DNA from 4 places in the Mesorhizobium sp. LCM 4576 genome. Region 3 is predicted to be linked to each of the others. Evidence: riboswitches for the same ligand, from Rfam matches in the RefSeq annotation. Region 3 holds a riboswitch; each other region holds the start of a gene.
What was found. Region 3 has a riboswitch for cobalamin ahead of metE (5-methyltetrahydropteroyltriglutamate--homocysteine S-methyltransferase). Riboswitches for the same ligand answer to the same signal wherever they lie in the genome.
Positions count from the first base shown of each region.

Region 1: it holds a riboswitch for cobalamin, as region 3 does, so the genes downstream of both, bluB (5,6-dimethylbenzimidazole synthase) here and metE (5-methyltetrahydropteroyltriglutamate--homocysteine S-methyltransferase) in region 3, are expected to answer to the same signal.
Region 2: it holds a riboswitch for cobalamin, as region 3 does, so the genes downstream of both, LCM4576_RS31020 (CbtB domain-containing protein) here and metE (5-methyltetrahydropteroyltriglutamate--homocysteine S-methyltransferase) in region 3, are expected to answer to the same signal.
Region 4: it holds a riboswitch for cobalamin, as region 3 does, so the genes downstream of both, LCM4576_RS23990 (DUF1636 family protein) here and metE (5-methyltetrahydropteroyltriglutamate--homocysteine S-methyltransferase) in region 3, are expected to answer to the same signal.

Region 1 is NZ_MDDT01000057.1:233,631-236,602, forward strand. Features, by position in the region: gene LCM4576_RS26890 (hypothetical protein) at 1-742, shown strand, start outside; gene bluB (5,6-dimethylbenzimidazole synthase) at 743-1,474, opposite strand; cobalamin riboswitch at 1,517-1,694, opposite strand; gene LCM4576_RS26900 (histone deacetylase family protein) at 1,810-2,736, shown strand; gene LCM4576_RS26905 (exodeoxyribonuclease VII small subunit) at 2,740-2,972, shown strand, end outside.
Region 2 is NZ_MDDT01000068.1:11,796-15,014, reverse strand. Features, by position in the region: gene LCM4576_RS31035 (isoprenylcysteine carboxylmethyltransferase family protein) at 1-462, shown strand, start outside; gene LCM4576_RS31030 (PilZ domain-containing protein) at 466-738, opposite strand; gene LCM4576_RS31025 (histidine phosphatase family protein) at 885-1,460, opposite strand; adenosylcobalamin (AdoCbl) riboswitch at 1,546-1,689, shown strand; gene LCM4576_RS31020 (CbtB domain-containing protein) at 1,691-1,900, shown strand; gene LCM4576_RS31015 (CbtA family protein) at 1,948-2,688, shown strand; gene LCM4576_RS31010 (hypothetical protein) at 2,848-3,219, shown strand, end outside.
Region 3 is NZ_MDDT01000021.1:153,450-158,801, reverse strand. Features, by position in the region: partial or broken gene LCM4576_RS12215 (transposase) at 1-25, shown strand, start outside; gene metE (5-methyltetrahydropteroyltriglutamate--homocysteine S-methyltransferase) at 319-2,664, opposite strand; cobalamin riboswitch at 2,760-2,960, opposite strand; gene LCM4576_RS12200 (acetyl-CoA carboxylase biotin carboxylase subunit family protein) at 4,437-5,352, shown strand, end outside.
Region 4 is NZ_MDDT01000047.1:14,451-17,477, reverse strand. Features, by position in the region: gene LCM4576_RS23995 (helix-turn-helix domain-containing GNAT family N-acetyltransferase) at 1-254, shown strand, start outside; cobalamin riboswitch at 590-795, shown strand; gene LCM4576_RS23990 (DUF1636 family protein) at 885-1,265, shown strand; gene LCM4576_RS23985 (ABC transporter ATP-binding protein) at 1,262-2,050, shown strand; gene LCM4576_RS23980 (ABC transporter substrate-binding protein) at 2,082-3,027, shown strand, end outside.

The sequences.
Region 1 (2,972 bases), on a different contig from region 3:
CGAATACATCCTCTACGTGCTGAAAGCGGGCCATATCTCCGTCATGGTGCATCTGATCGACGGCCATGACGTGCCCGACGGCCAGGGCCAGATCGCCTATGCCAAGGAAGTCGTCACCCAGCGTTTCGCCGAGGCCAACATCCTTTTCGTCGTCGATCAGCTGGTCAAGGGCGCCATCCGCGCCATCACCGGCCTGATCGGCGGCATCGCCGCCTTCCTGCCCATTCCGGGCCTGAGCGGCATCGTCAGCTTCATCAACACCGTCATCCGCATCTCGCTGACCTATGTCGACGAGATCATCCTGGGCTACAACATCCGCGTCAATTCGAGCTCGCCCTTCGAGACGGCGCGCCAAGGCGTCGTGCTTTACGCCCAGAACGGCAAGCACATGGTCAAGAACGCCGTCTGGCTTGGGGTGATCATGTGGGGCGTGTCCTTCGTCATCTTCCTGCTGATGCTGGCGCCTGCCGCCGCCATCCTGTGGGTCATGCCCGGACAATTGGCCGGCTGGGCCTTCGTGCTTGCGATCGTCTTTGCCTGGGCCTTCAAGGCAGCCTTCATCGAGCCGTTCGCCATCGCGTCCTTGATGCAGGTCTATTTCGAAGCCATCGAAGGTCAGGTGCCCAATCCCGAATGGGACACGCGGCTTGCCGAGGCCTCGTCCAAATTCAGGGAACTGCGCGACAAGGCGCTGGGCTCCTTCGGCGGTGGATCGCGCTGGGACACGCCCCGGGCCGCTTGATCACGGCTTTGGCGGGCCGCTAAGTCTCGCAATCGCCGATTTGAGTGGCGCTTCTCCGGCGCCRCAAAACGTCTCGCTCATCACCAGCTCGGGCAGCGACAGGCGCCTGCCCCAGCCATGCGCTTCGAGGTCCGGTTTCGGTGCGAAGGCCGAGACGCGGCCGACGCACAGATAGGCGATCGGCGTGACATGCTCCGGGATCGACAGAAGCCGCTTCAGCGCCTCCGTTTCGATGATGCTCACCCARCCGACGCCCACGCCTTCCGCGCGTGCCGCCAGCCAGAAATTCTGCACCGCGCAGACGGTGCTGTAGAGGTCCATCTCCGGATTGTGCCAGCGCCCGAGCGGCGAGTCCTTCGATCGCTGCCGGTCGCAGGTGATGCAGAGATTGAGCGCGCTTTCGCAGATGCCTTCGAGCTTAAGCTTGCGGTACAGCGCCTGCCGTTCCGCCTCGATCRCCGGCAGTTCCTGTTCGCGCGCGGCGAGGAACAAGTCGCGGACCTGCCGCCGCCTTGTCTGGTCGCGGATAACGATGAAATTCCACGGCTGCATGTAGCCGACCGACGGCGCGTGATGAGCGGCGGTGATGAGCCGCGCCAGCACGCTGTCATCGAGATCGTCGGGGACAAAATAGCTGCGCACGTCACGCCTGGTGAACATCGCACGATAGACCGCGTCGCGCGCCAATTGGTCAAAATCGTCGCCGCTCGCGGCGATCGCTGCTGCCGTCATCGCATTTCCCCTTGCGACAAGCAGTCATCCGCCTGACCAAGCGGATGACCATGTCTGCCGGGCCGGTCTTCTGGCTCGGGATCGTCCCGCTCCGGCGCCTTCCCGTCATGGACAGTGGCGTTTGCCGGCGCGGTCCCCCTCACAGCGTTGGGCACGCCACGGAGTTCAACCGTGTTCCCGATTCTCCCGCGTCACGGGCACCAGGCAGCGAAGTGACCTTACCGCAAAGTTCGGCGCCCGCCAATGGCGCGGACGACATCGGCTGGCGCAATTTCCCCAGCCATTCGGCGTTTCAAACATGGTCATTACGGCCGCGGGTGCCTAGATTAGGCGCCATGGCCACCCGTCTCTACACGCACCCGATCTTCCTCGAACACCTCACGCCGCCCGGCCACCCCGAGCGGCCCGACCGGCTGCGCGCCATCGAGCGTGTGCTGGACGACGATGCCTTTTCGGCGCTCGACCGCGTCAAAGCGCCCGAAGGCGACGAGAAAACGATCCTTTACGCGCATCCCGAGCAATTCGTCGAACGCGTCCGCGCGGCAATCCCTGAGACCGGCATCGTCTCGATCGACGCCGACACCAGTGCCAGCCCGAAGAGCTGGCAGGCGGCGGTGACGGCGATCGGGGCGGCCAATGCCRCCGTCGACGATGTCTTCGAGGGCCGTGCCGCCAATGTGTTCGTCGCCGCCCGCCCGCCGGGACATCACGCCGAAAAGACCACGGCGATGGGCTTCTGCCTGTTCAACACGGCCGCCATCGCCGCCCGCTATGCGCAGAAGAAACATCAGGCCGAGCGCGTCGCCATCGTCGACTGGGATGTCCATCACGGCAACGGCACGCAGGACATTTTTTGGGACGATCCGTCTGTGCTTTATTGCTCGACGCATCAGATGCCGCTTTACCCGGGCACCGGCGCGAAGAGCGAAACCGGCGCCGGCAACATCGTCAACGCGCCGCTCGCGCCGCAGACCGGCAGCGACCTGTTTCGAGACGCCTTCCTGTCGCGCGTGCTGCCGTCCATCGATGCGTTCGCGCCGGACCTGATCATCATTTCCGCCGGCTTCGACGCGCACCACCGCGATCCGCTGGCCGAGATCAACCTGACCGAGGACGATTTCGACTGGGCGACCGGCAAGCTGATGGAGCGCGCCGGGCGCCACAGCTCCAACAGGCTCGTCAGCCTGCTGGAAGGCGGCTACGATCTGCAGGGACTGGCATTTTCAGTCGCCGCCCATGTCGGGCGGCTGATGAAGGGATAGGGTATGGCAGTGGAAGGCAATGAGGACGTCAAGGCGATGAGCTTCGAACAGGCGCTCGACGCGCTGGAGAAGATCGTCGATGATCTGGAGCGCGGCGATGTTCCGCTCGACCAGTCGATCCGGATCTATGAGCGTGGCGAGGCGCTGAAGGCGCATTGCGATCGGCTGCTGAAGGCGGCCGAGGACAAGGTCGAGAAGATCCGGCTGTCGCGCGACGGCAAGCCGGCGGGAACGGA
Region 2 (3,219 bases), on a different contig from region 3:
GACAAAGCGGACAATCCGGGGGTCGCGGTGTTCCCGCCGCTGCTCTTTCTCGTGGCGCTGATCGCGATGCTCGCGCTGCGCTATGTCTGGCCGCTGGCGATTGGTGGCCGGCCGCTCACCATTGTGCTCGGCATCGTGCTGGCAGCACTTGCGATTGCGATCATAGCCTGGGGACGCTCGACCATGTTGCGCGGCGGTACCAATGTGAACCCGACATTGCCGACCACCGCGATCCTCACCAGCGGCCCGTTCGGCTTAACCCGCAATCCGCTCTATATCGGCCTGATGGGGCTGCTTCTCGGGATCGGCCTGCTGTTTGACACTTGGTGGGCCGTCATCGCCCTCGTCGCGAGCTTCCCCATCCTGCATTATGGCGTGGTGCTGCGCGAGGAAACCTATCTGGAGCGCAAGTTCGGCGAATCCTACCGCTCGTACAGGGCGAGCGTGCGCCGCTATCTTTGAGTGTCAGTCCTTCGGCGCGTTGCTGTAGAGCGCCACGCCAAGGCGGTCGTTGCGCCGCCACCGCACCAAAGCGCGATAGGCCATGTCGTCGGCTGGAACCTCGAGCAGGAAGCGTTCCGGGATGTCCATACCGGCGGCCACGCGCAATTCCGCGCCCTGCTCGTGCTGATTTCTGACCGAACAGCCGATCCTGACGCCATTGGCAATGATCGTGGCTTCCTTGAGCACGAATTCGCGCACATGAAGGCGGCGCTCGGTCTCGGGATATTCGGCCATAGGCGACGGACTCCTCGGGCGAGGCTCTCCTCGCCACGGGGCTGCACCCTAGCAGCGAGGCGTTTCCGTTCCGTTAGCGATCGCTGAAACGGCGGACTTCGCCTTCGCCGGCGACCGCTCGTCGCCAGGCAAGCGCTTTTCCAGCGCTATCTCGCGCCGGCCATCACCCCGCTCGCATGCAGCACCCAGCGATGGCCGTCGCCGCGGAATTCGGTGTGTGACAGCGGCTCGATGTCGATCTTCCAGACGGCGGAGAGCGGCGCGCCCAGCACATGCACGACGGCGGCGCGGATCGGCACGGCATGGGTGAGCGCGATGGTGTGGCCGCCCTCGCCGGCCAGGCGCTCCATCAGCGCCGCGCCACGCAAGGCGACCGCGGCAAGCGACTCGCCGCCATGGGGCGCGGCGTCCGGATCGGAAAGCCAGGCCGCCATGCCTTCTGGGTCCTCGGCCTGCACCTCCTCGAAACCTTTGCCGGCCCAGCGTCCGAAATCCTGCTCGGCAAGCAACGGCTCGACCGTCGCGTCCAGGCCGAGCGCCTCGGCCGTCCGCCGTGCGGCGAGCGCCGGACTCGTCCAGACGCGGTCGGCCCGGCGCAGCGACGAAGCCATCGCGCCGGCGCGCTTGAGAGCGCTCGGCTCCGGCGCCTCGTCCTTCGGAAAGCAGCCCTTGCGCGTGCTCTGCGTCGCGCCGCTTGCGATCATCGTCAGGCGGGCGAACATCCCAAAACTCCGTGGTCCAGTGAAATTTCAGCCGCGCGAGGCCGCGTTGGCCATTACATGTCGTTGACAGGCGAACGAAGTGCTGACAAGTGTTTTAGCGCTATACGGGATTGGAAGCCGGTGCGAGTCCGGCACGGTCGCGCCACTGTGATCGGCACAAGCCGAAAGTCAGGCCTTATTCCBCAGCATTGTTCGATCAACGGGACGCAGTATCCCAAGGGAGGTCAAATATGTCCGACACCACTTTCGCCCCCAGCTACGGTCCGGTTGCGATTCCGGTCCGCGAGCTTCTGCCTTGGGCCATCTTCGCCGGCCTGATGCTGATGCTGATGCTCTATTTCGTCGGCGCGGAAGAAGGCGCGACCTCGCTGATCCGTGGCACGGCGGTGCACGAATTCGTGCATGACGGCCGCCACCTGCTCGGCTTCCCCTGCCACTAAAGCGGTTCAGCATCGCTGAACCCGCTTTCGACAAAGGGTTCTTGAACATGGTCGGAAAACTCTTGCTGCGCGGCATGCTTGTCGGGCTGGTTGCAGGGATTCTGGCATTCGCCTTTGCTCGCGTCTATGGCGAGCCGCAGGTCGATAAGGCGATCGCCTTCGAGGAACAGCAGGCCCAGGCCACCGGCGAGGCGCCGGAACCCGAGATGGTCAGCCGCGCCACGCAGGCCGGCATTGGCCTGGCGACCGGCGTGCTGATCTATGGCGCCGCCCTTGGCGGGCTGTTCTCGCTGGTCTTTGCCTATGCCTATGGCCGGCTGGGCTCGCTCGGCCCGCGCGGCACCTCGGCGCTGATCGCGCTGCTCGGCTTCCTGGCCGTGATCGTGGTTCCGAGCCTCAAATAKCKGGCGAACCCACCGGCTGTCGGRAATGCCGAGACAATCGGTTACCYCACAGAGCTGTTCTTCATCATGATCGTGGTGTCGATCGCGGCGATGGTGGCGGCGGTCGGCCTGGCGCAACGGCTGTGGAACCGGCTCGGCGCCTGGAACGCCTCGATCGTCGCGGGCCTGGCTTTCCTCGTCGTCTTCGCGCTGGTGAAGGCGGCGCTGCCCGACATCAACGAAGTGCCGGAGACCTTCTCGGCGACGGTGCTTTGGCAGTTCCGGGTCGCCTCGCTCGGCATCCAGCTTGTGCTGTGGACCGTCGTCGGGCTCGGCTTCGGTGCGGTTGCCGAACGCGTGGTCGCGGTGCGCGACCAGCGCAGCCCTGCCCGCCGCTACGCCTGAAATCCGATGCGTTGGCCGCCACGGTTCCGCGCCCTGGCGGCCAATTTCTTTTTGGCGACCCTTTTCGCCCTCCTCCTGGCAGCCCCGGCCCAAGCCCATAGCGGATCTTCCGCCCCTCCGCCTCCCGGCATCCAGATCCCCAGCCTCACCCATGGCCAGATGGCGGTGATCGCGCGCTATCGCGGCGACATTCTCGCACTCGCGCAAGCACAGACGGTGACCGATCCGACCTTCCGGCGGCTCTACAATCACGGCAACCTGCAATACACCTACTGCCTTTGGGGCCTGATGCCGGGCAGCCTCGGCGATGAGGAGAGCCCGTTCAACGAATGCAGCCACGCCTATCTCGCCACCGCCAAGGCGCTGCTCACCTACATGGCGACGATGCCGTCGGCAGCGCATGGGGCGAAGGCGTTGATCTCCGACATCGATGCCGAGATGGTGCGCAGCGGCGCGTCCTGGATCCTGTGCCAGTTCAGCGGCGAGACCTTCAGCACCGGCGCGGTGATCGAGCCGCGCTGGCGGACTGTG
Region 3 (5,352 bases):
AATCATCAAGCGCTCCGACACGGCCGGCCGAAACCGCGACAACGCCTCGACCGGTCTCGCGGATTTCAGGAAAATAAATGGCCTGAGCTTCGGAAGTCGCAAAAAACGGTAACGACGAACCATCACTGAGAGGGAAGGCCACGCGACTTCCGCCAAGTCCCCTAGTCTAATCTAAAGGCGCAGACGACGCTTCCGCCGTCTGCGCGTAGGATGGTATCATGTTGCCAGGACGTTCTGCGAACCGAGGCGTTTTCGCGAAATCCTCCGCAGCAGTAGCCGTCGGGGAGCCACATGACGAGAGTTGAATTCGGCAAACCCTCAGACCTGCACTTTCTCCCGGAGCGCGCGTGCTGCAGCGACCATGTTCACGAGGGCAGGGCGGACCTCCTCCCAATTGCGTGTTTTGAGACCACAGTCGGGGTTTACCCAAAGTTGACCATCAGACAAGCGCTCGCGGGCAAGCATGAGGAGGGCCGAAATCTCGGCGACTTCCGGAACGCGCGGTGAGTGGATGTCATAGACTCCGGGACCGATTTGGTTGGGATATTTAGAGCTCGTAAAGGCGTCAAGCAGTTCCATTGCCGAGCGCGATGTCTCAATCGAAATTACATCCGCGTCCAGCTCAGCGATCGCGTCGATGATCTCGTTGAACTCCGAATAGCACATATGGGTATGGATCTGAGTCGTGTCCTTTACACCTGTTGAAGAGATCCGGAAGCATTCGACCGACCAGTCGAGATAGACCTTCCTGTCGCACTTGCGCAGTGGCAAGCCTTCGCGAAATGCGGCTTCGTCGATCTGGATCATCCTTGCGCCGGATCTTTCGAGGTCCGTCACTTCATCGCGAATGGCCAGCGCGATCTGGCGGCAGACCTCGGAGCGGGGTACGTCGTCGCGAACAAAAGACCAATTGAGAATGGTCACTGGGCCTGTGAGCATTCCCTTCACAGGCTTTTGCGTAAGCGACTGGGCGAATTGCCACCAGCGCACCGTCATCGGATTGGAGCGCGATACGTCGCCGAAGATGATGGGGGGACGCACGTAGCGCGACCCATAGCTCTGCACCCAGGCATGTTCGGTGAAGGCAAAGCCGGAAAGTTGCTCGCCGAAATGCTGCACCATGTCGTTTCGTTCGAACTCGCCATGCACCAGCACGTCCAGCCCGATCTCCTCCTGCCAGCGAATAGCAGCCTCGATCTCCTTCTTCAGAAAGGTTTCGTAGTCGACATAGCTGAGCTGGCCCTTCGCGTGAGCGGAACGCGCCTTGCGCACCTGAGGCGTCTGCGGAAAGGATCCAATGGTCGTTGTCGGGAACGGCGGCAGGCCGAGCGTGCGGGCTTGGACCCTGGAACGTTCGGCAAATGCGCTCTTTCGTTGCTTCATAGCGCCGTTGATGCCGGCGATCCGCCCTTCAACGAGCGGGTCATGGACCTTCGTGGATGTTGCGCGAGTCGCGGCAGCCTCGTCAGAAGCTTTCAACTCGCCAGCCACGGCATCTCTACCTTGGGACAAGGCCCGGGCCAGGATGACCAGCTCGTCGGTCTTCTGGGCCGCGAAGGCGAGCCACGACCCGATGTTCGCATCCAGTACCGTCTCCATACGCAAGTCCATCGGCACATGCAGCATCGAGCACGAAGGCGCGATCTCGACTCGGTCCAAGGGCCAGCCCGCGACGATCGGCTTGATGCGGTCGAGAATGGCAGTGAGGTTCGCGCGCCAGACGTTGCGGCCATTGATCAAGCCAAGCGAGAGCACCAGGTCCTTAGGCGCGAGCCGACCAGCCGTCTCCAGCTGTTCGGGAGCACGCGAGAGATCAAGATGCAGGCCCGCCACAGGCAGCGATATCGCCGTCTCGAGATTGTCCCCCAGCGGCCCGAAATAAGTAGCCAGCATGATCTTCAGCTCGGGCGCGGCCTTCGACAACTGGCCATAGGCAAATTCAAGTGRGGCTCGTTCGTTCGGGTTTAGATCGAGCACAAGCGCTGGCTCATCGATCTGCACCCAATCGGCTCCCGAAAATATCAACCTCCGCAGGAGTTGCTCGTAGACGGGCAGAAGCCGCGGCAGGAGCGCGAGGGGATTGAAACCTTCGGCAGGTGACTTCGCCAGCTTCAGAAAAGTGACCGGTCCAAGGATGACCGGGCGTGTATGAATGCCCAGGGCTTTAGCCTCGAGGAAATAATCAACCGGTCTGGTCGACGCGAGCGTGAACGCCTGATCGTCGTCAAGTTCCGGCACAATGTAATGATAGTTGGTGTCGAACCATTTGGTCATTTCCATCGCAGTTAGCGTAGGGCAAGCCGCATGCTCCCGACCAGCGTCGCAATTCCCCGTCTGACCTTGTTTGCCGCGGGCCATGGCGAAATAGATGTCGAGTGGGACCTCGCCGCCATTCCATACGTAGRGGGACGGCACGGCGCCAACCATGGCGGCGGTGTCGAGTACATGGTCGTAGAGCGAGAAGTCGTTCGACGGGATTTTCGACACACCGCGATCGCGCTGCTCCTCCCAACTCGCGGCACGGAGCGCCTTTGCCGTCGCCAGAAGCTCGGCAGCGCATGATTTTCCGGACCAATAGCTTTCAAGCGCGAATTTCYGTTCCCGCCTGCGACCGATACGCGGCACACCAAGCGTTGCTACAGGAATTTGCTGAGAGAGAGTCATGRGATACCCCGATGGTTGGGGCGTGGGAGGCAACGAAGGCGCCAGTAGGCCGGTACGTGCGCCGGGCTGCAGCGGCCACCGAGACACCCCGCCCGTGGACAATAGTTCGCCGTGGCAGGTCTCCTGGCTCGGGGGTCATAGCCTCTACCCGTCTTCCCGAGGCTGTWCGCCTCAGTGACATGAGTGGGGTCGGCTCGCCTCTAACAGTTGCGGGGGCAGCGCCGGCATCGCACCGGCTTCCCTCTTAGCTCCGCTACGGCAGCACCGTACGGAGAACCATGGCTTGGACACAATCACAGCAGTCGGCTCTTTTGTCAACCTCGCATAAAGAAATCTTTATGTCATTATGTGAACGCACTTTGTGCTATCGCAGTGATTTCCAAAGCGGTGGAGGGACGAACAAGGGGCACTTGGATCGTGGATATGTTTGGATTCGGCGCGCGGTAAGGCAGATTGGCTACATTAAGCCAGACCTTGGRTGCTGCAGGGGCCGGGCCAAATCGCCAAATGGGCGCACTGTGCAGAACTGTGCCAGACGGCGGTTCGGCCCGGCTGAGTAAGGGTAGTTTGCCGGGCGTTTGGTCGGACGGATCGATTGGCGCGCGAAGGCAGGGRGCCTGGCTCCGCGCCGTTGAGGTCTTCTTCGCCGAGCTGTCGAAGCGACCGCCCACATTTGACGGCGATGATTCTGCCCGGGTCGGCGGTCCAGGTCAAGCGTTTGGGTTGTCGGATTATGATCGGCGAGGAAGCGGTTGATGGCCGCCTACAGGTCGACGACAGGATGAAAGCCGCCTCGCTTGAGGCGCCAAGTGTTAGATTCAATCCCACTACTATGGATAGCGACTACTGCCCGAAAAGCAGTGCCAGCCGCGCGATCGCAACTCGACCTATATCCGATTGCCAGATGCAGTACATTTAGCCAACCTGAAGCACATCTCAAGCTCGGTGAGGATTTACTTTTAACGAGACCCAGCGGAAGGTTTCCAGTCGCGCGAAGGCGAAATCCTTGCTTCGTCTCGAAATTCGCTTGGAGTGGCCGTGAAAGACGAGACGCGGGTTGTAAGAAGGAAGGCTGCCATTGATCCCCCTGAGCTGAAATCCGCGCTCGCAGATTACATTGCGGGTGACGGAAGCGCGCATGGCCTCGATTGTATAACGAAACCAAGGAGTCTGCGGAAGTTAGACGACACCATCCTTCGGCCGCGGCAGCTAAACTACGTCGTACAGTTTTCTGGACCGACCGGCTCCAATGCCCTCGAGGCTGCCCTCAAGCTAGCGCGCAAGATCCCCGGCCGGCCTCAACATCATAGCGTTCACCAACGGCGTTCATGGCATGAGGCTTGGCGTCTCTCCTGCACCGGCAACCGATACCACCGTGCAGCCGCCGCCCAGCTGCTCGGCGGCGTCACACGGCTACCCTATGACCGCTATCTTGGATTCACTGTAACACGGGCGATTTTGATCACCTGCTGTCGGATCCCTCTAGTGGCGTGGACGGCCTGATTGCGAGAGAGTCCAGAGGCGAAAACGGCCTGCGTGGCTATTTGCGCCGGCGGGCGGTGCGGCTTCACGGCGAGATCAGACTGGACGGGCATGCACTGCAATGCCCATTTCACCGCCGCGTTAGGAGGTCGCGCAACAAAATGATCAAACAACCTTAAAGAATATTTCGCGAAACAATGTCGACAGGAATGATAAATTACTTCAAGTCTGACCGGTCACACGGGCAAAGACGCACAAACCATTTAGAACATCGTGAGTGGTCGGAAAATATGCCAAAACGCGCAATAATATTTCTGGAAGGCGCAAGTAATAGCCCATTATATTGCGAAGCAGCTAGACGTCTTGATATTCATCCAATTACGATCTCTGGGAATCTGGAGTCATTTGATTATCTCACGCAGTTCGGAATTGAGGCGATCCGTGTCGATAACAATGACTTTGATTCGCTGATCCGAGAATGTATCCGGCTGCGCTCGATCTATGAAATAGCTGGTATTACCAGCGCCCAGGAGTCGGTCTATGCGATGGTTGGCCAGCTCTGCCGGTACTTCGATCTGCCGGGCCCGAACGCTAGGGCGGTTGAACGGTGTTGCGACAAATCCGTTCAACGTCAGGTGCTCGCTGAGGCTGGCCTTCGCGTACCTGCATATCGTATGGCAGCGGATGCGACGGAGATTAAACGCTCTGCCGCCGAGATCGGTCTACCGGTAATTCTTAAGCCAGCTATCGGCATCGGCAGCAGTGGTGTCCGATTGTGCCGCACTCTCGATGAGATAGCCGAACATACGATCTATCTGTTGAGCGGGAAGCACAAATGGCAGTCCTCACCGATGATACTTGTCGAGGAGTTTGCGCAAGGCCCTCAGTATAACCTTGAAATAATGGGAGATCAGGTCATAGCCATTGGCGCGGCGAACTACGCTCCACCTAATTTCGTCTGTCGCGGGCACCTCTATCCGGCCCCGCTGAATGACGAAGATTGCAAGCGTATTGCAGATCTTTCGCTGAGTTGTTTGCGAGCTCTCGGGCTCGGTTGGGGGCCAACGAACGTTGAACTTAGGTGGACGAACCACGGTCCAACCGTCATTGAAGTCAATCCGCGGCTTGCGGGTTCGCCCGTTCCTGACATGGTCCAACTGGCTTACGGTGTCGATCTCATCACCAACCACATCAGGCTCGTTGTTG
Region 4 (3,027 bases), on a different contig from region 3:
CCAAGGTGGCGAAGCTCAGGCTGCTCTATGTCGAACCGTCGGCGCGCGGCCTTGGTATTGGCCGGCGGCTCGTCGACGAATGCATCACCTTTGCTCGAGCCAAGGGCTACAAGACGCTGACGCTGTGGACCAACGACATTCTTGGCTCGGCCCGCCGCATTTACCAGGCCGCGGGCTTCAAGCTGGTCGACGAGGAACGCCATCATTCCTTCGGCAAGGACTTGGTCGGCCAGACCTGGAATTTGGAGCTTTAGCTCTCTTTCCCGTCTCCCCTTGCGGGCTCACGGGGGAGAAGGCTGATCGGCGCGCAGCGCCGAGACGGATAAGAGGTGTACCAGGAAATCCTGACGTTCCACCCCGCTGGAGCTCTTCAGCCGTCTCGACGCTGTGCCCATGTTCGAAACCCGAACGGTTTCTGAAAATTCTCCGATGTTGGTCGCGACGGCTGGAGAAGGGGGTTGACAAAAGCGCCTCCGCCAGCTGTATGTAACGTTATTACATATCAATCGGAAATGCATCTTTTCAGGCAGGTCGCTTCGAACGGTGACAAGGTTGCGCGGAAGCCCGTTGCGACTCGCGGCCGGACTACCTACGATCGTTACGTCATGGTCCCCGAACCGCAAGGCGAGGGGTGAAAAGGGAACACGGTGAGGCCTATCCGGGTCGAGGCCGTGGCTGCCCCCGCAACTGTGAGCGGCGAGCTCCATCCGAAACGCCACTGGCCGGCAAGGCTGGGAAGGCGGATGGCGCAACGACCCGCGAGCCAGGAGACCTGCCATCGACACGAGTTGACCGGACGGGGTGTGCCGGGAGGAGACGCGGGCACCGGCCTTTCGGRCGACTCGTCCGGCATCCTTCCGTCGCCATTTTGGGAAGTGACGGAAATGCTGGACACCGCATACCATCGTATCATCGTCTGTTCGCTATGCCGCGACACCGTGACCAGGCTGAGGTCCGGCGAGGATCTGTGCGCCGAACTGCGCTCCAGGCTTGCCGGGACTTTGGCGTCGTCTTTTGCTGTCGAGACCGTCGACTGCATGGCCGGCTGTTCGCGACCACTGACCGTCGCCTTCAACGCGCAAGGCAAGYCCAGCTATCTCTTCGGCTCGATCGACAGCGGCACCGATGCCGGCGCGCTAGTCSAGTTTGCCAGACTCTATGCCTCGTTGGCCGATGGCTGGTGCAGTTCCGACCAGCGCCCGGCAAGGCTCGCCGGCAAGATACTGGCGCGCATCCCGGCCGGGGGCAGGGAGCAGGTCCGGTGAGCGCGCCCCTGCTTGAAGCCCGCGCTCTTCGTGCCATGGCAAACGGCCGGACGCTGGTCGAGGATGTCGGCCTGTCGCTGGCGGCGGGTGAGCGGCTCGCGATCATCGGCCCCAACGGCGCCGGCAAGACGACGCTGCTGCGCATGCTATGCGGCGCGCTCCGGCCGAGCGCCGGCGAGGTTCGCCTTGCCGGACGCCGGCTGGACAGGATCACCGCGGCCGAGCGGGCGCTGAGCATTGCCGTCGTCGGCCAGACGGACCAGCCGGATCCACGGCTGGCGCTGATCGACTATGTCGAGCTCGGCCGCGTCCCGCATGCCGGCCTGAGGCGCCGGCACAACGATCGCGACATCGTCGTCGAAGCGCTGCGCCGGACCGGGCTATTGCCGTTACTCGCGCGCAGCATCGGTTCGCTCTCCGGTGGCGAACGCCAGCGCGCACAACTCGCCCGCGCCATCGCCCAGGAGCCGAAAATCCTGTTTCTCGACGAACCGACCAACCACCTGGATCCGCGCGCCCGCGGCGAGCTGCTCGAGCTGGTCGCCGCATTCAACATGACCGTGGTCGCCGTGCTGCACGATCTGGCCCTCGTAGCGCCCTTCGCCACGAGCGTCGCAGTGATGAGCAACGCCCGGCTGCGCGCGCTGGCGCCGCCACGCGACGCGCTGGCGCAGCCGCTCATCCGCGAGGTGTTCGGCATCGATGTGCTGCGCCTGCGGCACCCGACCGAGGACCGCGAGCTCACCGTCTTCGAGCTGCCCACGCGCGCTTCCTCGCCATCCTGAACCTGCCCAACACAAACAAGGAGCATGCCCCGTGAAACGCCTCGCTTTGTCGTTTGCCTTCTCGCTTGTCGCCTCGGCCGCCTTCGCCTTCCCGGTCACCGTCGACAGTTGCGGCAAGCCGCTTACCTTCGACGCGCCGCCGAAGCGCGCCGTCATCCAGGATCTCAACATGGCTGAGATGGCTTTCGCGCTTAAGCTGCAGCCGTCCATCGTCGGGCTCACCGGCATCACCGGCTGGTACAAGGTCGGGCCCGAGTTCAAGGCCGAGCAGGGCGCCATCCCCGAGCTGGCGCCGAAATATCCGACGCTCGAGAACCTCGTCGCCGTGCAGCCCGATTTCTTCTTCGCCGGCTGGTATTACGGCATGAAGCCGGGCGGCGAGGTGACGCCCGACACGCTCGCTCCGCACGGCATCAAGACGCTGGTGCTGACCGAGAGCTGTGTCCATCTCGACAAGAACCGTCCCGCCGCCTCGATGGACCTGCTCTATGGCGACGTCGAGAAGCTCGGCAAGATCTTCGGCAAGGAGGCGGAGGCCGAAAAGCTGGTCCACGGCTGGAAGGCCGAGCTCGCCGGCATCACCGCGAAAGTGGGCAACGCCAAGGGCACGCGCGTCTTCCTCTACGATTCCGGCGAGGACAAGCCCTTCACCGCCGGCAAATTCGCCATTCCCGACGCCATGATCGCTGCCGCGGGCGGTGAGAACATCATGGCAGACATGGCGACGAGCTGGGGCAACACCGACTGGGAGACGGTCGCCTCGCGCAATCCGCAGTTCCTCATCCTGCTCGATTACCAGGATGGCGGCGGCTACAGGAAACTGCTCGATTTCCTCAAAGCGCATCCGGCAATGAAGGAGACCGACGCGGTCAGGAACGAGCGCTTCGTGGCGCTCCGCTACGCCGAGCTGACGCCGGGGCCCGCCAATATCGAGGCGATCGGCAAGATCGCCAGGGCCATGCATCCGGAAGCGTTTT